4 regions of the Thermaerobacillus caldiproteolyticus genome follow, and region 2 is predicted to be linked to each of the others. Evidence: riboswitches for the same ligand, from Rfam matches in the RefSeq annotation. Region 2 holds a riboswitch; each other region holds the start of a gene.

Region 1 (2,203 bases), 440 kb from region 2:
TCGGGATGAATATGGGAAATCGAATTACCGTCGAAGATATAAAGCTCGGCGGAAAATTTGGTTGGGTGTATTTTTTGCTGGCATTATTGTTAATCGCACTTTCGTTAGGCTGCGGTTACGTGTTCGCGAAGCTGACAAATCTCCCTTTGGCAACGGCACTATTAAGCCTTGCACCGGGCGGACTTGTTGAAATGGTGTTGACTGCCCAATCAGTGGGAGGAGACCCTTCCATTGTAAGCTCGCTGCAATTTATCCGCCTGCTGCTCGTGATTATTGTCGTACCGAACGTGTTAAAATGGGCATTTCGCAAATTCGACTATATGACATAACAACAGCACCCAGATGAATCGGGCGCTGTTGTTTTTCGTATATATGCCGATAGCTAATCATCATTGCCTTCGCTTTTTCTTATTGTGCCGGTTCGTAAAATTCGATCCACTCCCCGTCCGGACCTAGGAAAAATAAATATTTCGCGCCGTTTGGAAGCGTCGTAATGTCTTCCCACACAAGTGGAACTCCAAGTGATTGCAACCGTTCTTTTTCTTGCTCAATTCCTTCAACAGTAAAGGCAACATGGTGAACTTTTCCTTCTGCCGGCAAATTCGGATTATAGCCTTCAATGAGTTCAACGATAATCGAGCCGTTCAGTCCCAAAAAAGCTAATTTCATGCTTCCGTTTGTATGAATGAGTTCGCTGATTAGCTCTAATCCAACGACGTTTTGGTAAAATTGCTTTGACGTTTCAATGTTTTTGACTTGAATGCCAACATGTTCAAATTTTTTGATTGTCATATTCCTTTCTCCTCTTCCTTTTTTAATTGAAAAATACCGCTTGCAAATATGGGGTCATATGTAAAATTGAAATCCCTTTTGCTTCTAGTTCGTACCAAATATAGCGGTCAAGTGCATATGGCCCTTCCGCCTTTAATTCTTCCACTTCCGCTAGTGTCAATATGACTTGGAACGATCGTCCCAATGCTTGACCATAGAATAGAAAAAAATTCGTGCCGTGATCCAGATGAACAACAGCCGATCGGTCAAATTGTAAAAGCTGTTGTCTTATGCAACAAGCAACATGAGCCGCAAATGTCTTCGCTTTTAGATGCGACGCCATGTAACTGCGAATAAGTTGATTCTCATTCATCCTTTCTCCTCCCACCTCCTTCAACAATAAAAAAACTCTTTTCGCTATGAATGACACGAAAAGAGCTTATAGCCGTTCTTATCATTCAAAGCGAAATCGCTTTGCGGGTAGGAGCACCTTGCATGACATGCAGGTTGCTGTGAAGTCATTGAGCCCGGTCTCTCGTTCACTCTTGATAAGACTATTCAGTTTAGGTTTATCTTACCATTATCTTTTGGTAATGACAACGATTTTTTCGAATGCTGACGATGCATAGTCAAAATGAAAGAAGGGCTGGTTGTACGTTGAACAAGCCCTTCTTGTTTTTTATTTGTTATTCTACTTCTGGTGTTTCTGATGTTACTCCAACATCTTTCCATTTCCAATTGAATTGGTAAACATCAGCCGAATAGTTTTTCACACGATTGTTCACCGCATAAATAATAGAGCGGTATAACGTTGGAATGACCGGTACTTCTTCGTTCATTAATTCTTGCCATTGATTGTAAATCTCTTTACGATATTCAGTGTCAAATGCTTGTTCAGAATGGCCTTTTTCTAATAATTCATCATTTTTATCATTCACCCAACGTGAATAGTTAAACATCACATCCCGGCCATATAATCCATATGGGTCGACATCTGTACCAGTGTACCACGCTGCTGCGAACACATCGACTTTCGGATCGTCTTTTTCCACCATATCGTAGAACGAGTTAAACTCAGCTAAACGACCATCGACAAGCTGCACATCTAAGCCAACATCTTTCCAGCATTGTATATAAAACTTCGCTAGCGGCTCGGCGATGTCTCCTCCACTCATTGAAAGGAAATTAATTGTAAATTTTTTACCATTTGGATCTTCGCGAAGCCCGTCTCCGTCTTTATCTTTATACCCTGCCTCATCTAACAGCTTTTTCGCTTTTTCAGGATTATAAGAATATCCTTTTGCCGTTTTATCATAATATCCCGGGAATGACGGTGGAATTAGTGTTGTAGCTGGGAAGCGTAAGCCATGATATAGCTTATCTGCGACAGCTTGGTTGTCAATTGCATACGCCATTGCTTGACGAAGCTTTT
Region 2 (2,203 bases):
CTGGCGGGGCAAACTGTTTCATAATCGCGACGATATTGTCGCTATTTGTAATCGTTCCGTCGAAATCGCAAAAAAGGATTGGCTTTTTCATGCTGTCACCTCGTGAGCACCCCATAAAGCAATTGCCTTTTGCAGTGCCTCACTATCTTTAGCGGCATCTTGAAGCGGTCTTCCTGCTAACACCGCATCAATGGCTGCGCAGAACGCTTTTCCTCCGCCTTCTGCTCCATCCGGGTGACCATGTACCCCGCCGCCTGCATTAATAACACTGTCGATGCCGAAATCGCGAATTAAAAGCGGTACTAGTCCCGGATGAATCCCCGCTGACGGAACCGGGAACGCTCGTTTCAATTGCTCATCTTCCTTCGTTAACTCAGCAGCAATGCCAAGCGCTTCTCCTCTATCAAGGGCAACGCTTCCATACGGTGATGGGAAAAGCGCAAAATCTGCTCCAGCAAGACGAAGCAATTTCCCAAGCAATAGCGGGCTCTTGATTCCATAAAATTCCGATGGTGTTAGCGCGCCGCTGATTGCCGGATGCGCCATAATTGGAATTGAAATGTCCTCATCTTCACGCAAACCTTGCAATACATCTAATCCATAAGCGAACACGTTAAAAAGAAGCACATCGGCATCTAGCTCCACTGCCCGCTTCGCTTTTTCTTTCAACTCGAACGTTTTCCCTGTTAAATTGACAGCGTACAATGTTTTCTTTCCCGTTTTTTCGTATATATCGTTTAACACCGCTTTTCCGGCAGCGATTCGCTTTTCAAACGGAGTTAAGTCATTTTCAAACAAAATTTCGTCATCTTTGACAAGATCAACTCCACCGAGTGCCTGTTGTTTTAACTGTTCCGACAAATAATGCAAATCGCGCCCGATAACGCCTTTAAAAATGCTCATGAGAAGCGGGCGATCATACACGCCAACTTTTTCGCGAATCCCGTCAATTCCAAAGCATGGACCAGGAAACTGCTTTTTCAATTCATCGGAAAATGTCATATCGATTAGCTTCACTTCTCCATCGAGCGATAGCTTGCCAAACACCGTTGTCAATATCGCCGGCAAATCAGCACTGAAATTGACGCTTGGATAAGCAATACGGACAAGCCCTCGCTTCACGCGTTTGCCAAGATACTCATTCACCCGCTCACTTTCTTCTATCTGTGTGACGCTGACGACAACCCCTTTATGTTTTCGTAATTGTTCTTGCTCTAACAGCGGCAAATCGGTCCAAGAACCAACGGTAAGGCCAAGAGCAATCCCTTCTGCTTTTTTCTCTAAATCTTTCTCATCATAAATGAGATATGTGGCAATTACTTGACTCATCATCTGTCCCTCTTTCTAAGCATCAATAAAAAAACCTCTTCATAAGAAGAGGCTAGATGTTCAGACTCTTCTTATCTCTCAGCATATCGCTGCAAGAATTAGCACCGTGCTTAACAACTGTTAAGTCGGTTGCCGGGCTTCATTGGGCTCGTCCCTCCACCTACTCTTGATAAGAATGCTTGAATCATGTATTCACTTTTCGAAATTTTCGCGGTAGTAAATTTAATTTGAATTATGACAGGGATTTTCAACTATGTCAATCATTTTTTTACGGCATGGAAAAGACCAAGCTTGGCAACGCGTTGTGCAGCTTCTTCTAAGCGCTCTTCACTCGTCAATAGACCGACGCGTACATACCCTTCTCCATGTTCCCCAAATCCGATTCCTGGGGCAACAACGACATGAGCTTTTTCAAGCAGGAAATCAGCAAATCGCTCCGATGTCCAGCCGTTCGGTACAGGTAACCACGCAAAAAACGAACCAGCTGGTGCTGTGACATCCCATCCGATTTGTTGAAGCGCCTTTACAAGTGTGTTCCGTCGCGATTCGTATAACGAAACAAGCTCTTTTACGCAATCTTGTGAAGAAAGAAGCGCGGTTGCTGCCGCCTCTTGAATCGCACCAAACAAGCTGACGTATAAATGATCTTGCAACAAGTTAATCGCTTCAATCACACTTTCATTCCCAACGGCAAATCCAACGCGCCAACCAGCCATATTATACGTTTTCGAGAACGTATAAATTTCAATACCGACGTCTTTGGCCCCTTTCGCCTGAAGAAAACTGATCGGTTTTTTCCCGTCAAATCCGATCGCTCCATAAGCAAAATCGTGTACGACGCAAATATCGTGTTTCGCCGCAAACAAAGCCGTTT
Region 3 (2,203 bases), 1.6 Mb from region 2:
GTTTCGCAAAAAAAGAGAGCTACATATGATAATGTAACTCTCTTTTTTTCATTCATTGCTTAGCTGCTAATGCAAGGGCTTGTTCTTTCAATGCTTCAGCTTTGTCGGTACGCTCCCATGGAAGATCAATATCCGTGCGACCGAAATGACCGTAAGCCGCTGTTTGTTTATAAATCGGGCGGCGCAAATCTAACATTTTAATAATGCCGGCAGGGCGAAGATCAAAATTGTTGCGTACTACTTCAATTAAGATGTCTTCCGATACTTTGCCCGTACCGAATGTATCGATAGAGATGGAAACAGGTTTTGCTACCCCAATCGCATACGCTAATTGCACTTCGCATTTATCAGCAAGCCCAGCTGCGACAATGTTTTTTGCCACATAGCGCGCCGCATACGCAGCAGAACGGTCTACTTTTGTAGGGTCTTTACCAGAGAAGGCACCGCCGCCGTGACGAGCGTAACCACCGTACGTGTCAACGATGATTTTCCGTCCCGTTAATCCAGCGTCACCTTGAGGTCCGCCAATGACAAAGCGACCAGTTGGGTTAATGAAGTATTTTGTGTTTTCGTCGATTAGTTCAGCTGGTACAACTGGTTTAATCACATGTTCTTTAATGTTGCGCTCAATTTGCTCTTGAGTAATTTCTGGATGATGCTGCGTAGATACGACAATTGTATCCACACGAACAGGTTTTCCATTTTCATCGTATTCTACTGTTACTTGTGTTTTTCCATCTGGACGTAAGTAAGGTAAAATGTCTTCCTTACGAACTTCTGCTAAACGGCGTGCCAATCTATGAGCTAATGAAATCGGAAGCGGCATTAACTCTTTCGTTTCATTGCACGCAAATCCGAACATTAATCCTTGGTCCCCAGCACCGATTGCTTCAATTTCCTCGTCAGTCATCTGACCTTCGCGTGCTTCTAACGCTTTATCTACGCCCATTGCGATATCAGGAGACTGCTCGTCAATCGACGTTAATACAGCGCACGTATCAGCGTCAAATCCGAATTTAGCGCGAGTGTAACCGATTTCCCGAATCGTGTCACGAACGATTTTTGGAATATCCACATACGTAGATGTTGTAATCTCACCGCTGACTAACACTAATCCCGTCGTTACACTCGTTTCGCAAGCAACGCGAGCATTTGGGTCTTTTGCTAAAATCGCATCTAAAATCGCATCAGAAATTTGGTCACAAATTTTATCAGGATGCCCTTCTGTTACAGATTCAGAAGTAAACAAACGGCGTTTTGTTGACATTTCGTCAATTTCCTCCTCTTTTCTGTTGTGAGCTTTTAGAACACACAGTTGCATTCTACGCATTACGTAGATGATACGGTACTCATTCCCTACTTAGTATAATTCAATTTTGTGATTTATAGCCAAACAAGGGGCATATAAAAAACCTTTCCTTCAACTTCGAGGAAAGGTGATTGCTCTTATATCGCGCCTTTCACTCTTATCGTTCAAGGGCTTTCCCTTGCCACAGGTTAGCACCATTTCACATGTTCCATTGTTGTGACGGTTGCTGGGTTTCATCGGGCCTGTCCCTCCACCAACTCGGGATAAGAGTATCCGTTCAATGACTTATCATATCGTAACTAGATAAAGAAAGTCAATAAATTTTTATATAAAGTTTTTATCAAAAAAATGGGGAAAATAAATAAAAAGAAATTATGATAAATAGTATGGACTAATAATATAAATGTGTTATACTATTTCCAAGAATATTAAATTCACAAAAAGGCAGGTTTTGTACATGAACACTGTTGACGTGACAAATAAATTGGCTGTATTGTTACAACAACCAAACGTACTTAAAAATCTATCCGTACCGCAATTAGTTGAAAAGGTTCTCAAGCGAAAAGAAGGAATGTTAACACTAACGGGTGCTGTTGCGACAACAACAGGAAAATATACAGGACGTTCGCCAAAAGATAAATATATCGTCGAAGAAGCATCAACAAAGGCAAAAATTGATTGGGGAACTGTCAATCAGCCGATTTCTGAGGAAACGTTTGAAAAATTATATAACAAAGTTATCGACTATCTAATGGAAAAAGATGAAGTATTTGTATTCAAAGGGTTTGCTGGAGCCGATCCGAAATACCGCCTACCGATTCAAGTGGTTAACGAATTTGCTTGGCATAATTTGTTTGCTCATCAATTATTCATTCGCCCGACACAGGAAGAACT
Region 4 (2,203 bases), 1.2 Mb from region 2:
AATCGTATACCGATCAATTGCGTACATTTCTGAAGCAGTAACCACGCGCATGACGTTCACCTCGCAAATTTTAATCCCCAATCAATATATACTTAACCCATTATTTCATATAAATTTTTTGTCGGTTACCAAAAACTCTAATCTCATCATATAAGTCATTTTAATTGCATAGTTACTAATTATCTAGCGTTTTCTATTTTAAGATTCTTCTTCGCCTATACGTAAAACACCTTTAAAAAATATACCATTTTTACTTATTCAACGAGCGTTTCATTCAGAATCCAAAAAGGCTGTGAGGTATTCGAAAAGAATACAAAGAAAATGTGAATAACATAGAAATTGCTATTTACCCCTTAAAAATGTTTTTGTCTTTGTGACTGAGTATTTCTTTTAATCTTTCTGATCAATGATGAGCGCTTCCCTCTTTTTGAATCCGTACTCATTCTTTATAACAAACTCCTTTTAAAAAATTTTTTCTATGATACACCAAGATTGTAAGCGATTTCTTTTTCTTTAGTCGGAAAAACGTATATTGACAATCATTTTTTTTAGAATTATGATTTATGTAAAAATTGAATACGATCAACCGCTTATCGAGAGTGACCGAGGGAACAGGCCCTATGACGTCCGGCAACCTCCTTATAAGAGGAACGGTGCCAAATCCTGCAGAATGACTTTCATTCTGAAAGATAAGTCGTGTACATAGATACCCGATGCCTCTTTCTGAATGAAAGAGGCATTTTTTCTTAACAAAAGATGCTCATGCATAAGGAGAGTAAAGTCTCTTATTGTATAAGATGAACATTAATCCTTGGTTGCCTTCTTCTCTTCATTCGCGAAAAGATGTGCACCATCTATAAATTACAAAAACAAAAATAGGAGCGAGGGATTCGATGATTGAGGTAAAGAACTTAGTAAAAGTGTATTCATCTAAAAAGAATAAGGTAATTGGCGTGGACAATGTTTCTTTAACGATCAAAAATGGTGAAATCTTCGGTATTGTCGGCTATAGCGGTGCCGGAAAAAGCACGCTTTTACGATGCTTAAATCTTTTAGAACGCCCAACATCGGGACAAGTCATCATCGATGGGGTCGATTTAACAACTTTAAATGACAAGGAATTACGCCAAGCACGCTTAAAGATCGGAATGATTTTCCAGCATTTCCACCTTGTTAGTTCAAAAACGGTATTTGAAAATGTCGCATTTGCTTTAAAAGCGGCAAAAAAGTCAAAAGACGAAATTGAGAAACGGGTGAATGAACTACTGGAAATGGTTGGTCTTGCTGATAAACGAGATGCGTATCCTTCCCAACTAAGCGGCGGCCAAAAACAACGAGTCGGAATTGCACGAGCACTTGCAAATGAACCAACTGTCCTCTTATGCGACGAAGCAACATCAGCGCTCGATCCAAGTACGACGAAATCGATTTTAGCCTTATTGAAAAAGATTAACCGCGAACTTGGAATTACGATTGTTTTAATTACTCATGAAATGGAAGTCGTCAAAGACATATGCGACCGTATTGCGGTGATGCAGGATGGAAAAGTAATTGAATTAGGAACCGTGTATGACATTTTTACGAATCCAAAAGAAGAATTGACAAAATCGTTTATTAATAGCGTTCTGCAATTTGAGCTTCCTGACCATTTGCTGAAAAAACGTACAGGAACGATTGTAAAAATTCAGTTCAAAGGTGAGATTGCCGAAGAAACAGTTGTTTCTGATATGCTTCAAACATTTAATGTAAAAGGAAATATTTTGCACGGAAAAATTGAGTACATTCAAGATATGCCGCTTGGAATTTTCATTATGGAACTTACAGGAGACCCTGATGAAATTGAACGAGCTATTGATTATATTTCCCTAAGAACAAAAGGATTGGAGGTCATTGCAAGTGCTGCTTAATTCGCTTATGAATCTAGTTCCTGAACTAAACAAAGCATTCTTGGAAACTCTTTATATGGTTGCCATTTCTCTTTCAGTGGCGATTATAGCTGGACTTCCTTTAGGAATTTTGTTATTCGTTACCGACCGCGGTCTGTTTTTAGAAAATACGACCGTTAAATCCGTTCTTGGATTTGTCGTAAATATGATTCGTTCCATTCCTTTTGTTATTTTGCTTGTTGGGCTATTGCCGCTCACCAAACTCATTACGGGAACAACAATCGGACCTACAGCGGCTTCTGTTTCGTTGTCCGTTG

What was found. Region 2 has a riboswitch for S-adenosylmethionine ahead of mtnW (2,3-diketo-5-methylthiopentyl-1-phosphate enolase). Riboswitches for the same ligand answer to the same signal wherever they lie in the genome.
Region 1: it holds a riboswitch for S-adenosylmethionine, as region 2 does, so the genes downstream of both, ISX45_RS04235 (hypothetical protein) here and mtnW (2,3-diketo-5-methylthiopentyl-1-phosphate enolase) in region 2, are expected to answer to the same signal.
Region 3: it holds a riboswitch for S-adenosylmethionine, as region 2 does, so the genes downstream of both, metK (methionine adenosyltransferase) here and mtnW (2,3-diketo-5-methylthiopentyl-1-phosphate enolase) in region 2, are expected to answer to the same signal.
Region 4: it holds a riboswitch for S-adenosylmethionine, as region 2 does, so the genes downstream of both, ISX45_RS07700 (methionine ABC transporter ATP-binding protein) here and mtnW (2,3-diketo-5-methylthiopentyl-1-phosphate enolase) in region 2, are expected to answer to the same signal.

The regions. Positions count from the first base shown of each region.
Region 1 is NZ_CP064060.1:816,544-818,746, reverse strand. It holds gene ISX45_RS04245 (AbrB family transcriptional regulator) at 1-329, shown strand, start outside; gene ISX45_RS04240 (VOC family protein) at 409-792, opposite strand; gene ISX45_RS04235 (hypothetical protein) at 815-1,144, opposite strand; SAM riboswitch class I at 1,220-1,326, opposite strand; gene opp4A (oligopeptide ABC transporter substrate-binding protein) at 1,458-2,203, opposite strand, start outside.
Region 2 is NZ_CP064060.1:378,439-380,641, reverse strand. It holds gene ISX45_RS02040 (2-hydroxy-3-keto-5-methylthiopentenyl-1-phosphate phosphatase) at 1-91, opposite strand, end outside; gene mtnW (2,3-diketo-5-methylthiopentyl-1-phosphate enolase) at 88-1,329, opposite strand; SAM riboswitch class I at 1,398-1,505, opposite strand; gene ISX45_RS02030 (pyridoxal phosphate-dependent aminotransferase) at 1,590-2,203, opposite strand, start outside.
Region 3 is NZ_CP064060.1:2,496,943-2,499,145, forward strand. It holds gene metK (methionine adenosyltransferase) at 53-1,267, opposite strand; SAM riboswitch class I at 1,464-1,579, opposite strand; gene pckA (phosphoenolpyruvate carboxykinase (ATP)) at 1,767-2,203, shown strand, end outside.
Region 4 is NZ_CP064060.1:1,571,374-1,573,576, forward strand. It holds gene ISX45_RS07695 (NAD(P)H-hydrate dehydratase) at 1-51, opposite strand, end outside; SAM riboswitch class I at 588-696, shown strand; gene ISX45_RS07700 (methionine ABC transporter ATP-binding protein) at 894-1,907, shown strand; gene ISX45_RS07705 (methionine ABC transporter permease) at 1,897-2,203, shown strand, end outside.